DNA from 4 places in the Paenibacillus sp. FSL L8-0340 genome. Region 1 is predicted to be linked to each of the others. Evidence: riboswitches for the same ligand, from Rfam matches in the RefSeq annotation. Region 1 holds a riboswitch; each other region holds the start of a gene.
The links. Region 1 has a riboswitch for cyclic di-GMP ahead of NST07_RS02410 (collagen-binding domain-containing protein). Riboswitches for the same ligand answer to the same signal wherever they lie in the genome.
Positions count from the first base shown of each region.

Region 2: it holds a riboswitch for cyclic di-GMP, as region 1 does, so the genes downstream of both, NST07_RS32450 (FapA family protein) here and NST07_RS02410 (collagen-binding domain-containing protein) in region 1, are expected to answer to the same signal.
Region 3: it holds a riboswitch for cyclic di-GMP, as region 1 does, so the genes downstream of both, NST07_RS14515 (hypothetical protein) here and NST07_RS02410 (collagen-binding domain-containing protein) in region 1, are expected to answer to the same signal.
Region 4: it holds a riboswitch for cyclic di-GMP, as region 1 does, so the genes downstream of both, NST07_RS05175 (PA14 domain-containing protein) here and NST07_RS02410 (collagen-binding domain-containing protein) in region 1, are expected to answer to the same signal.

Region 1 covers NZ_CP151967.1:524,813-529,304, forward strand. Annotated here, with positions in the region: gene NST07_RS02400 (ASCH domain-containing protein) at 1-347, shown strand, start outside; gene NST07_RS02405 (hypothetical protein) at 679-1,092, opposite strand; cyclic di-GMP riboswitch class I at 1,716-1,805, shown strand; gene NST07_RS02410 (collagen-binding domain-containing protein) at 1,889-4,174, shown strand; gene NST07_RS02415 (alpha/beta hydrolase) at 4,460-4,492, shown strand, end outside.
Region 2 covers NZ_CP151967.1:7,082,685-7,087,176, forward strand. Annotated here, with positions in the region: gene NST07_RS32440 (ABC transporter ATP-binding protein) at 1-961, opposite strand, end outside; gene NST07_RS32445 (FUSC family protein) at 1,274-2,377, shown strand; cyclic di-GMP riboswitch class I at 2,647-2,739, shown strand; gene NST07_RS32450 (FapA family protein) at 2,845-4,492, shown strand, end outside.
Region 3 covers NZ_CP151967.1:3,246,416-3,250,907, forward strand. Annotated here, with positions in the region: gene NST07_RS14500 (DUF4179 domain-containing protein) at 1-1,210, opposite strand, end outside; gene NST07_RS14505 (sigma-70 family RNA polymerase sigma factor) at 1,179-1,760, opposite strand; gene NST07_RS14510 (hypothetical protein) at 1,881-2,147, shown strand; cyclic di-GMP riboswitch class I at 2,246-2,337, shown strand; gene NST07_RS14515 (hypothetical protein) at 2,388-3,443, shown strand; gene NST07_RS14520 (hypothetical protein) at 3,577-3,936, shown strand; gene NST07_RS14525 (ketoacyl-ACP synthase III) at 3,974-4,492, shown strand, end outside.
Region 4 covers NZ_CP151967.1:1,136,000-1,140,491, forward strand. Annotated here, with positions in the region: gene NST07_RS05170 (sugar phosphate nucleotidyltransferase) at 403-1,776, shown strand; cyclic di-GMP riboswitch class I at 1,913-1,993, shown strand; gene NST07_RS05175 (PA14 domain-containing protein) at 2,006-4,405, shown strand.

The DNA.
Region 1 (4,492 bases):
CCTGGAGAACGGCTTACCGGGGTGAAATCGCCATTCATGCCGGTTTGAAGATTGATAAGGCAATATGCCTACAGGAGCCTTTCCAATCGGTGCTCGCCCGTCACGGTCTTACAGCTGACAATTTGCCTGCCGGAGCGATTATAGCGACAGGTTCGCTGATAAACTGTTATGAAGTTACAGCTGGTATGGCTGAAGAAGGCTGGCCCTACGGCAGCGAATATATCTTTGGAGATTATAGGGAGGGACGGTTTGCCTGGGAACTGACGGGGGTCACTCCTCTGGAGGGGAACATTCCGGCCAAGGGCCGACTGGGCTTCTGGGAGTATCCTGTTCCGGCGGTCCGGTGAAATACAAGTATGAAAGGGATACCGCCCGGGTATCTTTTTAAATATAGGGCTTTGTGTATCTTTATCTCTGCCGGAGCCAATCAGGTTGTTCAGGAAGGAGCGTATGCATAGGAAATGGGCAGTCTTCTTATTGCGTGGCTTTGCATGTTATGTTTATTTCTTACGTTTAAGGATAAGGTAAGCCGGAGAATTCTATATCCCGTGGCGCTGGTAGTTATTTTCGGCACATTGGGCTATTGGAAGGTTTTAATGTAATTTATAGCAGGTACTTTATTCAGGTCTTGCCGACTCCCATGGCGAGGCCTGTTTTTATTCTTCAACGCTCCAAAGTCTATAGGCTTGCTTGAGGGCCGGATTTGATTTTGTACTGTTCCTCATAGCTGTGGTAGCCGGAGATATCGAGTCCCAGGTATTTGCGCATATGGATAGCGGCCTGTGCAGCGATGACGTCATCCAGCAGCAGCATCCGTTCATGATATCCCCGGCATATAAATTTGGCCTCGATGCCGACCTGGAGCCGCTGCTGTTCATAGACTTTAACTCCGCGTTTCCTCATTTCGGCGCGCACATCCCTCAGATCGGCAGTAGCCGCATTCGCAGCAGTACGGAGAACATCCATGTATGGGACGGGGGTCCGCAGTTGTGTCGACATAATGGCTGAATCCCGTTCAAAGGCTGATAAAATCAGCGGAAGCAATATATAGGATTTGACCAGTGTATTATCGTTACTCTCCGCTCTATGCATAAATTCAATCACCTCTAATAAGAACATATATTCGTATTTTAACCGATTATTCAAAAATTAATCAATGGAATTTCTAAACAACTGAAACAATGTGACATAATTCACAAAATAATTATAAGAATTATTTTATATTAAAATTGAAATAATAAATATTGAAAAATAAAGCTCATTAAAAAGGAGAATTGTGATGAATTATGAGGGAAGTCTCCGCCGCGGGTTGTTGTTCGGGTTGTTTTTAAGTGTTCCACTATGGATGTCCATGATCGGCTGGGTTCAGCTGTTATAAAATATACAAATCCTAAGTCCGGCCGTTGCCCGCTGACTTATGTAAATTGACAATGACTAAAAACTGCTGCCAAGAGCTGGCGACAGTTTTTTTGCTGTTTCGACATGAGTTGAAAAATGGTTCGAATATACTAATTTTTAATATTGAAAATTTGTTTTATGTGATCGGTGAATACAACGAAACCCTTATGTGTTGCGGAATTGAGGACTTTTTCAGAGAATCTAGCAAAAAAAATAAGGAATAGATTGACAAACGGAGGGGTGAAGAGATAGACTGATTCTAGTCCGAAAGTAACAAAAGTCATAGACTACATAGAAAACAACTGTTACCAACTTCTCATGTATAATCGCAAACCGTTCGAAAGAGCGGGACGCAAAGTCAGGAATCTACAGCACTCTAAAGGTGCCACGATCGTCCGGCCGCCATGAAGCTAACCCTTCTTGGCGGTCTTTTTGTTGTTACGGGCTAATCTGTGCATTCATAGAATAGTTACATAGGAGGTACATATCATTGTTGAGGAAAAAATCATTAGCCTTGATTCTGACGGGGGTTTTAACCGTCGGCAATATGCTTCATCCGGGGATCAATGCAGAAGCGGCGGCAAGTATGCCGTACACCCCAACACCGGTGCTGGGAGTCGCCGGGAATTTCAACGCCTTTATCTTTGGAGATTTTGCACAAAGCAATGACCAGATCCACGGACGGCTCGCTGCTGCAGGGAACATTACTCTTCAGGGATATGGCGTATCCAAGGATGCTGTGGGCGGAGATGTGCTTATCGCCGGCAAAGACATCGACTTTTCAAATGGAACAGTTTATGGCACCTCTGTGTATGGAGGCAGTATGAAAAGTTCAGGAGCCGATCTTAAAGGAGGTAAGCGGCAGGATCATCCGATCGATTTTCAAGCTGAGGAGCAATTTTTGATTCAGCGTTCGAGTGAACTCGCTGCTCTGAAACAAACGCAGCCCTTTGTCAGAGATGGAGGGAAAATGACGATTAACGCTCCGGATTCCTTTAATGTCATTCATTTGACTGCTGCGGATTTGGCGGTTACCAACGGTCTCCAGTTCAATATTGCAGGAAACGCCACGGTAATTATCAATGTAAGCGGGAATAAGGTCGTCATTCCGGATTTTCAAATGTGGAACGGAAAATCTCATAATGTGTTGTTCAACTTCTACGAAGCTTCTTCTGTAGCTAATGGCAACACGACCATTGAAGGCTCCATGTTAGCGCCTCATGCCTTTGTGGCGTTCAGCCGTGCTGAGCTGCATGGTACTCTTATTGCAAAAGGATTCAGCGGTTATATTCAGATGCATCATCATACCTTTGAGGGAACGGTGCCGCCAGTCGGGCCGACACCGACACCAACGGCGACACCGACGGCGACGCCAACACCGACACCGACACCAACGGCGACACCGACGGCGACACCGACGGCGACGCCAACACCGACACCGACACCAACGGCGACACCGACGGCGACGCCAACACCGACACCAACGGCGACACCGACACCGACGGCGACGCCAACGCCGGTACCAACGCCAACACCAACACCAACGGCGACACCGACACCAACGGCGACGCCAACACCGACGCCGATACCGACGGCGACGCCAACACCGACACCAACGCCGACGCCAACACCGACACCAACGGCGACGCCAACGCCAACGCCGGTACCGACACCGACGCCAACACCGACACCAACGGCGACACCGACACCAACGGCGACGCCAACACCGACGGCGACGCCAACGCCAACGCCAACGCCGACGCCAACGCCAACGCCGGTACCGACGCCGATACCGACGGCAACGGCGACGCCAACGCCAACTCCGGTACCAACATCAACACCGACGGCGACGCCAACACCGACGGCGATACCAACGCCGACACCGGTGCCAACACCGGTGCCAACACCGGTGCCAACACCAACACCAGCGCCGATATCGACGACGACGCCAACACCGACGCCGATACCGACGGCGACGCCAACACCAACGCCAACACCGGTGCCGACACCAACGCCAACACCAACACCAGCGCCGATACCGACGACGACGCCAACACCGACACCGATACCGACGGCGACGCCAACACCAACGCCGGTACCAACACCGACGCCAACGCCAACGGTGACACCAACGGCGACGCCAACGCCAACGCCGGTACCGACACCGACACCAACACCGACACCGACACCAACGGCAGACCCAACGCCAGCGCCGACAAGTGTAACGCCAACGGTAGACCCAACGCCAGCGCCGACAAGCGTAGCACCAACGGTAGACCCAACGCCAGCGCCGACAAGCGTAGCGCCAACGGTAGACCCGACGCCAGCGCCGACAAGCGTAGCGCCAACGGTAGACCCAACGCCAGCGCCGACGAGTGTAGTACCAACGGTAGACCCAACGCCAGCGCCGACGAGTGTAGCACCAACGGTAGACCCGACGCTAACGCCATCTCCGACACCAACGGTGATTGGTACGAATGACGATCAGGAGATTACGATTGATGAGGATCCGCTGCCTTTGGGCCCTGTGACCACACCTTCGTCTGTGCAGCCAACGCCGGAGACTACTCCAGTGACTGTCCCAGTACCTGCTTCGGTACCGGATGAAGAAGTTATTCTTGATGAAGAAATACCGCTGGGTCCTGTGGATCCAGCCGAGAGTCTGCCGCAGACGGGTGAAGCCAGCCCGGCACCTTATTATATTACCGGTCTCGCTATTGCCGGAGTAGGTCTGCTGCTGAGCAGAACGGCAAGAACCAGCAGACGAAAACGCTGAGGCTTTCATTGAATCACACTAAGGCCAATAGCAGTCTATAAGCTATGTTCTTAACATAATTCAGGCCGCTTTCGGAGAGAGAATCCCCGGAAGCGGCCTTTTTATACGGTGTTTACTACGTTTTAAGGGTTATTATACAACAATCGTTTAGATTTCAATCATCTGTTATACGTACATTTCTCGCAGGCGAGGCTACCATGTTATACTATGCAGAAATCATTGCGGAGCCCGCATGATGGTGACTGGAGTATCCTACAGCTACGAGAAGGAAAGGTGAGAATATTCATGTGGAGTGTAATTATACTGGCGATTATTATC
Region 2 (4,492 bases), 900 kb from region 1:
GGACCAGCCATTCGTGGCCGGACCCGTCGTAGCAGCTGATCTCGTAATGCACGCCGCGGAACAGCTGGGAATCCACGCGGACGCGCAGTTTGCCTTGTTCAACTGCAGCAATCTCCAGATCCTCCGGACGGATCACGATCTCCACCGCTTCATTCGGCTTCAGCCCCGCATCCACACATTCAAAGCGGTGGCCGTTAAATTCAACAATATAATCCTCAATCATCATACCGGGCACAATGTTCGACTCGCCGATGAAATCAGCCACGAAGCGGTTGATCGGCTCATCATAAATATCGTTAGGCGTTCCGCTCTGCTCAATACGTCCGCCGTTCATGACAAAAATCCAGTCGGACATGGCCAGCGCTTCCTCCTGGTCATGGGTAACGAAGATAAAGGTGATGCCCAGCCGCTGCTGCATTTCCCGCAGAATGTACTGCATTTCCGTGCGCAGCTTCAGATCAAGTGCCGAAAGAGGCTCATCGAGCAGCAGCACCTGCGGTTCATTGACGATGGCCCGGGCAATCGCTACACGCTGCCTCTGTCCGCCGGACATTTCATTAATGGCCCGCTGATCGTAGCCTACAAGGTTGACGAAGCGCAGCGCCTCCTGCACCTTTTGCGTGATGACCTCTTTCTTAAGCTTCTTGATCCGCAGTCCAAAGGCCACATTCTCAAATACGTTCAGGTGCGGAAACAAGGCATAGTCCTGAAATACCGTATTGACCTGCCGTTCGTTGGCGGGAATGTGGTTGATGATTTTGCCGTTCAAATAAATGGAACCTTCCGTTGGTTCAGCGAACCCGGCGATCAGACGCAGGATTGTCGTCTTTCCGCAGCCCGAGGGTCCCAGCAGTGTATAGAATTTGCCGCGTTCGATCTCGAAGCTGACTCCTTTTAACACGGCTTCTTCATCGTCATATTGTTTGGTAACCTGGTCAAAAGAAATAATAGTGTCTTCCAGGGTAGTTATGGCTAACGACCTCCCTTACCTTATGTAGTACAACCTATTTTACCCGCTTCTCGCAGGGAACAATCTAAAGTGGCATGCTCAGCGCTGATAAGCGACAATTCCTCCCTTCCTTCGACACACTTCAATATATATAGCATATAGGATTAATGCAATATATGCGATAGCTTACAATGTTAAATGCATCGCAGAAACTTAACAAGTTCGTAAAAACTATGCCCCGTTATTGTTGTTTTTGAGTGCTATAATGAAAATTGCTGAAAACCTAAAAATGTTCTCTTATTGATGTGAAAGAAGATGACTAACATGAACGAGGGGTTGCAGGACCGCCTTGAAAAATTCGGATTATCTCTATATATGATACGCGTTACGATTGCTGCTTCACTCTCCTGGCTTGCGGTTCACAGCTTGCATGGCGACAGTTATTTATACTTTGCACCGCTTGCCGCAATTCTTATCACCCAAGGAAGCGTCAAGGCTTCACTGGAAAAAGGGATTTACCGTCTGATGGGCGTTGTGCTCGGTGGAATTGTCAGCCTGCTCGTGGGCCATTTCTTCGACGTGGGGGCACTGTCTATTCTGCTGATGCTGCTGATCGGCATCGGTGTGGCCACCGCCTGCCGGATTAACATTCAAGCCGTTTCCCAGGTCGGTGTGACCTCCGTGCTGGCATTGACCTTTTATCAGGACCCTTATATCGTGTGGAGAGTCGCGGAGACCTTAATCGGCGTACTGATTGCCTTAATAATAAATATGATTATCGTCCCCCCCGGGGGGTTCGTCAAGGTTAAACGCCTGGCACTGGAAGGGACCCTGCTGCTGGCCGATGCCTTGACCGGACTCGCCGCAGAGAGCAGCAGTTCTAAGCAGGCTCCGGAGAGGCTGGTGCGTTCCGGACAACTGCTGGCGAAGAGCGACAAGCAGCAGAAAGAGCTGCACTATACGTTATCCCATTATCAATGCCGCAGCGGATTGCGGTCATTGACACAGGCAACCTCGCATCTGCAGAAGGTTCACCGCTACGTCAAGGAGATCGCTGAGGAGATTTCCCTCCTGCCTGCACATTATGCGGCAGCTGACTGGATGACAGAGGTCGTAACGGCAACCGCAGACTGCATCGCCCTGTATGGAACCAAAACTTTATCCGATGCCGAATGCACCCGTTCGCTCCCCGAAGCGCTGCGCCGCGCCCGGGATCTGCAGTTTGCCTGGTTCTCCGAGCTGCAGGGTCAATGCTCGCTGACAGCAGTCCGCGATCTCGGAGCCGTCTTCTCCCATCTGAACCGGGTGCTGGAGGAAATTGAACGGGCCGATTATGCAGCTACAGTTATACCGGCACCAGCCTCCGTCCGGTCCGGAAGCGCGCGCGCCGTACATCTTGTCAAAAGAGGGCTCTCCCACAAGCTATAAGCTTGGGAGCGTCCTTTTTTTGCAGAAACGACCCTGTCCTTTGAGATGAAGGCAGGGTCGTTTTTGCTTGTAATATCGCTTGGACTCAAAGCCGTCCCTTTTAAAGGGATACCAGAGAGATTTATTATTATTAAGTTGAAAAATTAATACTAAAGTACTAGAATTAAGCTTGTTTGTAGAATTATATTGGCAACCAACCCAGTATTGAACATTCCCTGTCGATTTGAGTCGATTAAATGACCTCATGCTGAATGTATATCATTGATCTATTTTTTTAAAGGCAAACTTCCCGAAAGGGCAGGACGCAAAGCGATGGGCCTAAGAATGTGAGACTATCCATTCATGGTCGCCAGGCTGCCAATTGAGATGTGACTTGGGTACCGGTAGGTGAAGACAATCTATCATAGTCCATGATGCTCTTTTCTGTACAGATACCATTGATTATACGAAGAAGCGAGGTTAGAGTAATGCCACAGCATATCATCGAGAAAAAATTCGGGCATGTATTTCATACCACAACGCCAATCGGTAACCCCGATCTTCCGGCTCTGCCCTCAGTGCAGGTTAAGCCGCTCCGTGAGGGAGATGAGGATAAGAACGGACGTATTATCGTACAGAACAACCAAATATTTATTACTCCTCCTCTGCCCGGCGGCAAACCCGCTGTCATTTCCTCCGTTCACCCTGTGGTGTTGAATATTAACCGGAAGACGGTGACAGATCCTACGGAGGTAACCCCCACGGACCGTATCACCTGGGAGATTTGCGAGAAGCCGCAGTATCAGATCACTGTATCCGAAGATAGACTGAAGGCCTACTTCACGCTCTACCGTGCAGAAAAGTACGCCTGGAAGCTCGCCAGCTCCCCGGCTGCAGCAGATGTCACGGTCCGGGCGGAACCAAATTGCGGCCTGCTGCTGTCCACCCTCACGGTGGACCAGATTATCGCCGGCTTCAAGAAAAGCTCCATTATGCGCGAGCTCAATATTCCGGCTCTTTATGCAGAGCTGAACAACCCTACCTATCTCCCGGTCTGCATCGCAGAGGGTAAAGCCCCTATTCCCGGCAAAAATGCCCGGCTGGAGCTGTTATTTGCCGAGGACAGGGAATATGAATTCATTCGGACTGCCGATCCTGCAGATTCCCTGAACCATCCAAGGGTTCCCTTTGTCCAGGAGGGAGAGGTCATTGCCCGTAAGCTGCCTGCAGAAGAGGGAGTGCCCGGCATCGACGTGTATGGCGGAATTATTCCCTCCCCGCCGCCGCAAGATATTCAGCTGGTCACTAAAGAATGTACAACCCTGCTGGCGGACGGCGGGATCGCCTCCCTCCGCCAGGGAAGGCCCCGCTTAACGGGATCTGGTCTGAACCGCAAGGTTTTTGATTTTCCCCAGACATATCTTGTTCCCGGGGACATGGACCCCGAAGCCGCCAAAATGATGTTCCCGGGTGATGTGGTCGCCACCAATGATATCGGAAACCAGACCATCCTTGAGGCTTTGGGAAATGTATACATATACGGCGACGTTACACATGCGACAATCACTGCTACCGGAAGCATTTTTGTCCAGGGCAAGGTTGTCAGCAGCCAATTGTACTCCGGTCATTATGGAGCGAGACATAACCGCCTCTGCATGTACTCCGCTCTCTTGATGGAGGAAATGACCAGTCTGAGAAAAGCGTCGCAGCAGTTGGCGAATACCGTCCAATCACGCCAGCAAACCGTAAAATACGGTCTGGTCGTTATGCTGCTGCTGGAAAGCAAATATGACCATCTCCCCGGCCTGATCAGTGATCTCCAGGAGGTTATTGCCGGGATGAATCCCGATTATCCTATCGACACCAAGCAATTGAGACATATGCTGGAGGTATTCCTGCACCCGGGGCAGTTCACCGATTTTTTCACGGATGCTGTACTAAGCACCTTTCTGAAGCTGTTGAAGGATTTGCATGACGCCATATCCGGGATGCAGGAGGAGAATACACGGATCGACATCGCCTCGTCACAGCATAGCATTATTAAATCCGGCGGAGATCTCCATGTTCATAAGGAGGGTATTCTGCACAGCCAGCTGTTCTCTTCCGGCAATGTCCGTTTCGTAATGAACGAAGCGG
Region 3 (4,492 bases), 2.7 Mb from region 1:
TAAGCTCATGAGGATGGAACGTCACTGAATCGTTAGACTTGACGGGACTATTGTAACCATCCAGGATGAACCGTACTTGCCGGCTGTCATATGGAAGGCTCTTGAAATAGTAGGTCCAGTGCAGCTTGCCGGCTTGTTCTGTTGATCTGACAGTGTAGCCGAAGGAAGTGTCGGTAATATATCCGGACTTGTAACGGTTGATTCTTGAAACTTCTTCACCTTTCTCATCCTCAAAATGGAACATGAGCCCAAGAGCGTTATTAAGATTGGCAGAAATAAGGCTGGCTGCCTCTCCAGTAAGCGAGGTGTTGAATTTCAGTGTGACACCTGCAGGTGTATGCATTACTTGATCCATCTCCAGCTTCATCCCATCCGGAGTTTTATAGACATGGTCCTTCAAATCTGTGGTTACCGATAATGCCTGTGCTGCGGTCATATCTGCTTCATAGCTAAAACTCCAGTCTCCGGCGACTACCTTTTCTGTTTCACTGTTTGAAGCCAGTTCATGAATATTGCCTTGAATAACTACGGTGCTTCCTGGGCCTTCATCAGGGAATACGTAAGTCAACAGCAGAGAGGCTTGACCAGAGTTTCCATAAATGTCACTGGCCAAGGGCATGATCTCTTTCAGTTCTCCGATGTTGTGTCCTTGTTCATCATGGATTTCCAATTGGCTGGTATTAAATTTGGACATTGCGTCGTTGGCAGCATGTCCGGTTTTATCCGTAATGCTAATGTTAAGCACCAAACGGGTAGGATCAGCCACTACGTCCTGCAGGACAAAGGTATAGCCTTTATCGGTTTTCTCTATGCCAGGCTGCTGCACCACTCCGAGTATTTTGGCGTCCAGAAGACCAAGCTCTGCCCACTGGTTGGCAAGGAGGAACGGCTTCTGTGGAGGGTTGGACAGCGTCTCTGACACTGTACCTGATTTGCCTATAAAGAACAGTAATGAAGCAATTCCTATCACTGCAGCAACAGTGCTGCCCCACTTTAAACCTCCTTTTAGGGTGCGGCCCGTTTGCATTCCGGATATCTCGGATAATTGTTGCCCGGAGGCAGGCAGTATCTCTGTATTGCGAACTTGTTCCATAACGCGCTCTGTGAAATCATCAGCTAGATTAGAGCTTGTATACAATTGTGAATCCGTCAATAGATCGTTATCAGTGCCGGACAAGTCATTGTGATTGGTGTAAGCCCATTTTTTCATTGGAACCCTCCCTGGATTTCGACCATTGTTTCTTCAGCTTTTGACGGGCGCGGTGGAGACAATTTTTGACCTGATGCATAGGCATTCCCGTTATCGCTGAGATTTCCTCATAGGATAATTCATTGGTATAGCGAAGCAGCAGTACAATCCGGTATCGTTCTGGAAGCTTGGACAATTTCCGGTGCATTTCAAGCTCGTCTTCCTTACGCATATACTGCTCTTCAGGGGTTGGCCCGCGATCCTTCTCCTCCAGTAAGTTACTGCTTGTTAGGCCTGGGGATTTCCGCCTTTTCAGTGACCTGAAGTGGTTGATCGCAATGGCGTACAGCCAAGCCGCAAAGCTTGATTGGCTATGATGCCCGCGGAGTTTCTGGTATGCCTTAATAAATGTTTCCTGGGCCAAATCCTGTGCATCCTGGTGACTGGCGCCCATACCGAGCAGCAGACCATACAAGCTTGACTTGTATTTGTCTACAAGTACCGCAAAGGCCTCCCGGTTGCCCTGCAGCACTTCGGCAATGATTTGTTCGTCGTTTTCCTGTGCCTTCATCCAGTGCCTCCAATTGATTTATTTGTATATAAGACGCACCAGCGCCACAATATTTCTCACTTTTAATAAAAAAGAAAGATTATGTTCAGATCATACTACACATTGCAGGGGGAAGAGAGAATGAAACAAGACGAAGCAATCCGTCAGGTAGGCCTGGCCGTAAAGGGTGATCCGGCAGTCAGGGCGGTATTTCTGAAAGGCGCACATGCCAGAGGAGAGCAGGATGCTTACTCGGATGTTGATTTGTACTGTTTGGTCCACAGCGAGGGCTTGACAGATTTTTTAGCGCGCAGAATATCCCATATGGAGAGCTATAAACCGCTGATATTCTGGTCAAACGGATCTATGCACTATCGTAGCCAAACAGATACAGCGAACAATATTTGAATGTGAGAAAAAAGGAGGATAATGACTGCTATTGTCGAATTATAAATTTAGATAGATAATAAATACCAAAATATGTTTGTGATTCGGAAGCGCCAGCTGATGAACAAAGGCAACTCCGCCGAAAGGCGGAAGACGCAAAGCCACCGGTCTAAACCGCTCACGAAAGCGGCATGACAGCGGGGACGCTCATGTAGTTTGGTTTTTTGTTGTCTAAATACAACAAAAGGAGAATAAAAAAACATGTTTTTGAAGATTCGCCACAAATTGAGGCCAGGCTTAACGTTTATTCTGGCTGCGGTCTTGGCTGCAGGCCCCCTGATTGCCACTCCGGTCCACGCAGCTGCGAAGTACACTTTTACGGATGTCAAAACTGCATATAACATGCCGCTTGACTACAACTATAAGTTCACAGGTGACACGATCGCTTCACTGGAGAAGGATAGCAAAGGGGCTTATCAGCTGTACTTACATAACTGGAAGAAGAAGACGACGGAGAAGGTCACTTCAACTAACACGTTCAAAACGAACTTGCAGCTCCTGGGAGACAGTGTTTATTATTATGAGTCCACAATTGAAGTGACTAAGCAAATTAATATCTACCCGAAGAAGCTGGTACAGTACAATTTGAAAACCAAAAAAACAAGCGAGCTTCCGCTGGAAGTGAATAATCCGGAATTACTCGGTGTGGGTGATAAATATTATGCACACAGCAGTAGCTCATATTTTTACTTCACTAACAAAACGACGCTGGAAACCCAGACCATTAATGATCTCGGTTTTGATCAGGTCTACCAGTTTGTAGATGACAAGTTCATCTATAGCAAATGGGACACCGGCACGTTGTATCTGTATGATCTGCCAAGTTCAAAAACAACTGAGATTTATAAGCTGAAAGAAAATGAATCCTTCAACCTCGTAGCTTCGAATGGTAAAGATATTGTCTGGATGATTGACTCCAAAGAAGTGGATACTGCCGGCAAGACCAAAAATTACTTCATTTATATGACGATGGACCGCAGTAAAGCCGGAGCCCCTGTTAAAGTATTGCTTAAGCGTGAATGGGTAATTGGCGACCGGAATGATCTATTAATCGTGGGTGACAATTATGCGGTGTTCTCGGAAATGATGAACAATAAACTGGTAGCCCGCGGAGTGAACCTCCGAAGCGGGGAACTCTTTTTGCTTGGGGAACGAAACCGCAGTGCGGACAATTTTGTGTATTTTAATAAAGACACTTTGATCTCACGCGACGCGAATGACTTTATTGTGCTTCGTACAATAGTCAGAAGGCCCTAAATAAATTTTTAGAAACTATCAAAAAATGCAATTTGATGATAGCAGGAAAGCGGTAAATCTTGGGTATCAACCTATTTCCAATGAATCCCGCAATCACAAATTGAAAAAACAACTAGAGGAGTGTCGTTAAAAAATGATCGCAGAAACTAAAATGTACCCGGAATTCAACACCATCTTCATCAGCTTGCATGGATTTGCCGAATTGGCTGAAACGGTAAAAGAAGTGGAAATATTCGAGGCGTCCATGCCGACCTTGCCGATTCACGAGATGTCTCTGATTATTGACTGCAATGATATGGCGCCCTTCAAGCCGGAGATATTGCCGGTTCTGGAACGCTGCTATGTGCTGTATAACGGATTTAAACATGCGGTTCTGGTGAATCCGAAGAAAGTGGTAGCCAAATCTCAATTACAGAGAGTAGCTCCAAGCGCCGGATTTAAAGGACATTTTGTGGACACGGTGGAAGAGGCATGGGCAATCGTTAAATCCTAAATCGTATATCCTAAATCTAAGCAGAGGGTGGTCGACCATGGCTAATGTCAAAATAATAAGCACCGAAGTGTACCATCCTGCCTATAAGATCAGCAATGAGGAATTGGCTCTGCAGGCCGGAGCTTCAGCGGACAAGCTTATCGGCATTTGGGAGTTCTTTGGCCGTAAGGATCGTTATTACGCGGCGGACTATGAAGAGAGCACGCTTTATATGGCTATTGAAGCATCCAAAAGGCTATTGAAGAACTGCGGGCTCAGCGGAAGCGATTTGGATATGATCGTATTCTCCTCAGGAACACATGATTTCAGCGCTCCGACAGATGCTGCATTTGTGCACCAGGCACTGGAGGGTAAAGATTCCTGCATTATCTATGACAGTAATGCCAACTGTGTAGGTATGGTTGTCGCTGCTGACCAAGCAGCCCGATCCATGATATCCACTCCCAGAGTTAGATACGCACTCATTGTAGGGTCGGAGCAGATTGCCCGTTTCTACAAAGAAGGTGACCTGGCGTCCAAGGGCCTGTGCGGAGATGCAGCCTGTGCGGTTCTGCTG
Region 4 (4,492 bases), 610 kb from region 1:
CAACCAAGCGGCAATGCCGGATCTTTAGCAGGGAGCTTCGCCTGCGGGTGCAAGCCGCGGGCGTGAATGTCTTGCTAGGGCGCATAGCCCAGCTGGAATCCATCTAAGGAAGCTGTTATGGAATGGAACGGAGAGGAATTTTGGAACTGTAGGAGCGAATGCGTCCGCCTTTGTCTGCGGATTTCCACCGCGGACAGCGGTATAAATCAAGAAATCTGCAGACAACAGCGGCCGAAAGTCCAAACATTCCTTGCAGTGACTCCCGTAACAGTTGTATCTGAAGGCTATCGCGCAGCAACAGCGCGCTATAAACATTCTAGCATCTCGAGGTTGCTGTTTAGCTCGTAGCTCACAATAACAATCCGATATTTTTGCGTCAACACATAATGAGGAGGGTTCCATATGAAACTGGTACTTCTATCAGGCGGTTCAGGTAAACGTCTCTGGCCATTGTCTAACGATTCACGTTCGAAGCAATTTCTGAAGGTACTTGAGAGCCCAACGGGGGAACCGGAATCCATGGTGCAACGGGTATGGCGGCAGCTGGAGGAAGCTAATATGTCGGGTTCGGCTTATCTGGCTACCGGCCGCAGCCAGGTGGAAATGATTCAGAGCCAGCTTGGCAGCGAGGTGCCTATCATCGTTGAGCCGGAACGCCGCGATACGTTTCCGGCGATTGCCCTGACAGCAGCCTACCTGTATTCCATGGAAGGCGTTTCGCCAAGCGAGACCGTGGCCATCCTCCCGGTCGATCCTTATGTGGAAGCCGCCTTCTTCGATACAGTAGTGCAGCTTGAGCAAACGATGCAGGAGAGCGGAGCGAACCTGGCGCTAATGGGTGTAGTACCCGAACATGCTTCAGAAAAATACGGATACATCATTCCTACCAGCGCTGAGGCGGGAGCAAGCGGCTATCTGCAGGTAAGCCACTTCCAGGAGAAACCTGACCGTGAGCAGGCCGAGGAACTGATCAGCCGGAATGCCCTCTGGAACTGCGGCGTGTTCGCGTTCCGCCTGGGTTATCTGCTTGATATTCTGCAGCGTAAGGGATTGCCGCTGAACTATGAGGAACTGCAGAAGCAGTACAAACTGCTTGCTTCCATCAGCTTTGACTATGAAGTGGTGGAAAAAGAGGAGAAAATCGTAGTTCAGCCTTATGCCGGGTTCTGGAAGGATCTGGGAACCTGGAACACGCTAACTGAAGAAATGAACAGCAATCATGTAGGCAAAGGGTTCGTGACGGCGGATTCCGAAGGCACATGCCTGATTAATGAGCTGGATATTCCGATTACGGTGATCGGTGCGAAGGATCTGATTATCGCTGCCAGCCCGGACGGGATTTTGGTTACCCATAAAGCGGAGAGTCCGAGAATCAAGGAAGTGCTGAAGTCTTTTGAACAAAGACCGATGTACGAAGAACGCCGCTGGGGCCATTATAAAGTCATAGATTATGTGAAATACGATGAGGGAAATGAAGTGCTGACCAAACGGATTTTTATCGAAGAGGGTAAAAATATCAGTTACCAGCTGCACCATAAACGCAGTGAAATTTGGACATTTGTCAGCGGTGAAGCAAGCATTGTGATTAATGAGAAGATGCATAATGTCAAGGCAGGAGATGTGGTTCGTATACCGGAAGGCACCAAACATGCGATCCTTGCGCTGACGGATGTAGAGTTTATTGAGGTACAGACCGGTTCGGAACTGGTAGAAGAGGATAACATCCGCATCACCTTGGATTGGGAAGATATAGCTTTGCAACAGTTTATCTCGTAGGCCTAAATAATCTATTTAACCAATTGTTGCAAATCTAAAACAGGCATTTAGAACCATTTATTAATCTATTTTTATTAATGCTCTAAATAAAAACTTCATAGGGACGATACTTACGGTAAGAGGGATAAATCCTTCCAAAACGACAAGGCAAACCTAATCGAAAGATAGGGACGCAAAGCCATAGGGCCTTCGCAAGAGTGGCAGCCTGGCTACCGAAAGGAAGATAATTTTGAAAACTTACCGTAAGTCTCGTCTGCTGTCCACATTGTTGTCTCTTGCCATATTGTTAACCACTGTGCCTTTAGGGTTTGGGCTGTCGCCTTCAACCGCAGAAGCCTCATCAAGCACAGCAGTGCCGGTTAATCCGGACGCTTCAGCCGAAGCTGTCAAGCTGCTTAGTAACCTCTATTCCATTACCGGAAAAGGGATTATCACTGGACAGCACGATTATTTGGAGAGCCCGGATGAATTCAGCAACAAGCTGAAGGGAACAAGCGGAGAATATGCTGCTCTTCACGGATATGAGCTTGGCGTAATTAGCGGCCAGTCGGAGAGTACGGCTGCTTCGCAGCGCAAGAATGTGGTGAACAGCGCGATCAACTGGTACAAGAACGGCGGCATTGTCACAATGACCTTTCATCAGAATCTGCCGGGGACGGCGTACCTCTGGTCCAATGTGCAGAAGCCGCTCACCCAAGCGGAATTTAACAGGTATGTAACGCCGGGCACGACAGAATACGCCAGCCTGATCACGGATCTGGATAAAGTGGCGGTGTCTCTTAAAAGCTTGCGGGATGCGGGCGTTCCTGTACTTTGGAGACCTTATCATGAAATGAACGGCAACTGGTTCTGGTGGGGGAAGAAAAGTAATTTTGCTGAACTGTGGAATATTATGTATGACCGTTTCGTGAACGTTCATCAATTAAACAATCTGTTGTGGGTATGGAACCCTAATGCACCGAATGCCTGGTCCGATCCTTATGCGCTGACCTATCCGGGCGCTAGCAAAGTGGATGTTCTTGCAGCAGATATATATGATAACGATTATATGAATAAGTACTATGACAGTTTGCTTAGTCTGGCTGCCGGTAAACCGATAGGTATTGGTGAGAACGGTGAGATGCCCAGCACAGCCAAACTGAAGCTCTCCCAGAAAAATTTCGTTTTCATGATGAACTGGGGAAAAATGCTCTATGAGAAAAACAGCACAACTACGATTAAGAGTTTCATGAGCGATAGCTATACACTGACCCGGGATCAATATAAGAGTTGGAGTGCACCGGCCACTGCGCCAACACCGACGGCAACACCGACAGCAACGGCAACGGCAACACCGACGCCAACGCCAACGGCAACATCGACGCCAACACCAACGGCAACATCTACGGCAACGCCAACACCTAAGGTTACGCCAGCACCTGTACCAACGCCTGACTCTAATGATTCAGTGGAAGCGCCTGTGGTGAGCGGACTTAAGGGAGAGTACTTCAAAAACATGACGCTTTCCGGTACGCCCGCCTTGGTGCGCAATGATGCATTGCTTAATTTTAACTGGCGCCAGGGTTCGCCGGATCCTTCAATCGGTATAGATTCCTTCTCCGTCCGCTGGACCGGTCAAATCAAGCCAACGTATAGTGAGACTTATCAGTTTTTTACCACTTCGGATGACGGTATCCGCGTTTATATTAACGGTAAAGCTGTCATTGACAGCTGGATGAAACAGAGCGGAGCCGAGCGTACCGGAAGCATCGCTTTAACAGGCGGTCAGTTGTACGACATCAAGGTTGAGTATTACGAGAATGCCGGCGATGCGAATATCCGCTTAATGTGGCAAAGTCAAAGCCAAGCCAAAGTGACGGTTCCGGCCAGCGCATTGTTTGTGAATGCCGGGGCAGCTGCTGCCAGCCAGACAGAATTGGACAGTACACTCAGCCTGATTGCAAAACCGGCTTTAGCGGCGACAGCAGCACCAGCCTCAACGGCAACGGCAGCACCAACACCGGTGCCAACACCGACAGCAACGCCAACACCGGTGCCAACGGCAACACCAACACCGACGCCAGCACCAACGCCAACACCGACGCCAGCACCAATGCCAACGGCAGCACCAACACCGATGCCAGCTCCAACGCCAACACCGGTGCAAACGACAGCAGCACCAACACCAGTGCCAACACCGACAGCAGCACCTGCTGAGAATGGACTAAAGGCAGAATATTTCAATAATATGCTGCTGTCAGGCACTCCGGCACTTGTACGTAACGACGCCATTCTTGATTTCAATTGGCGTCAAGGCACCCCGGATGCTGCAATCGGCATCGATTTCTTCTCCGTACGCTGGAGCGGCAAGATTAAGCCGCTCTACAGTGAAACGTACACAATCTATACTACTTCAGATGACGGCATCCGCGTTTGGGTCAATGACAGTCTTGTGATTGACAGCTGGATGAAACAGAGTGGAACCGAACGCATGGGAAGCATCAGCCTGAATGCCGGGCAGCTATATGATATTAAAGTGGAGTATTACGAGAATCAAGGGGATGCCAGAGCGCGTCTAATGTGGGAAAGCCCAAGCCAAGTGAAGGGTACTGTTCCTGCGAGCGCCCTGTTTCTTCCTTCCGCTTCCTAAGCAGAGCGACTGGTTAGCTTCTGTATTCACCGGCGGGTGCTGGTTAAGACGTTACAATTATAATTCCTAAAGTCCACTCTTAGTGGC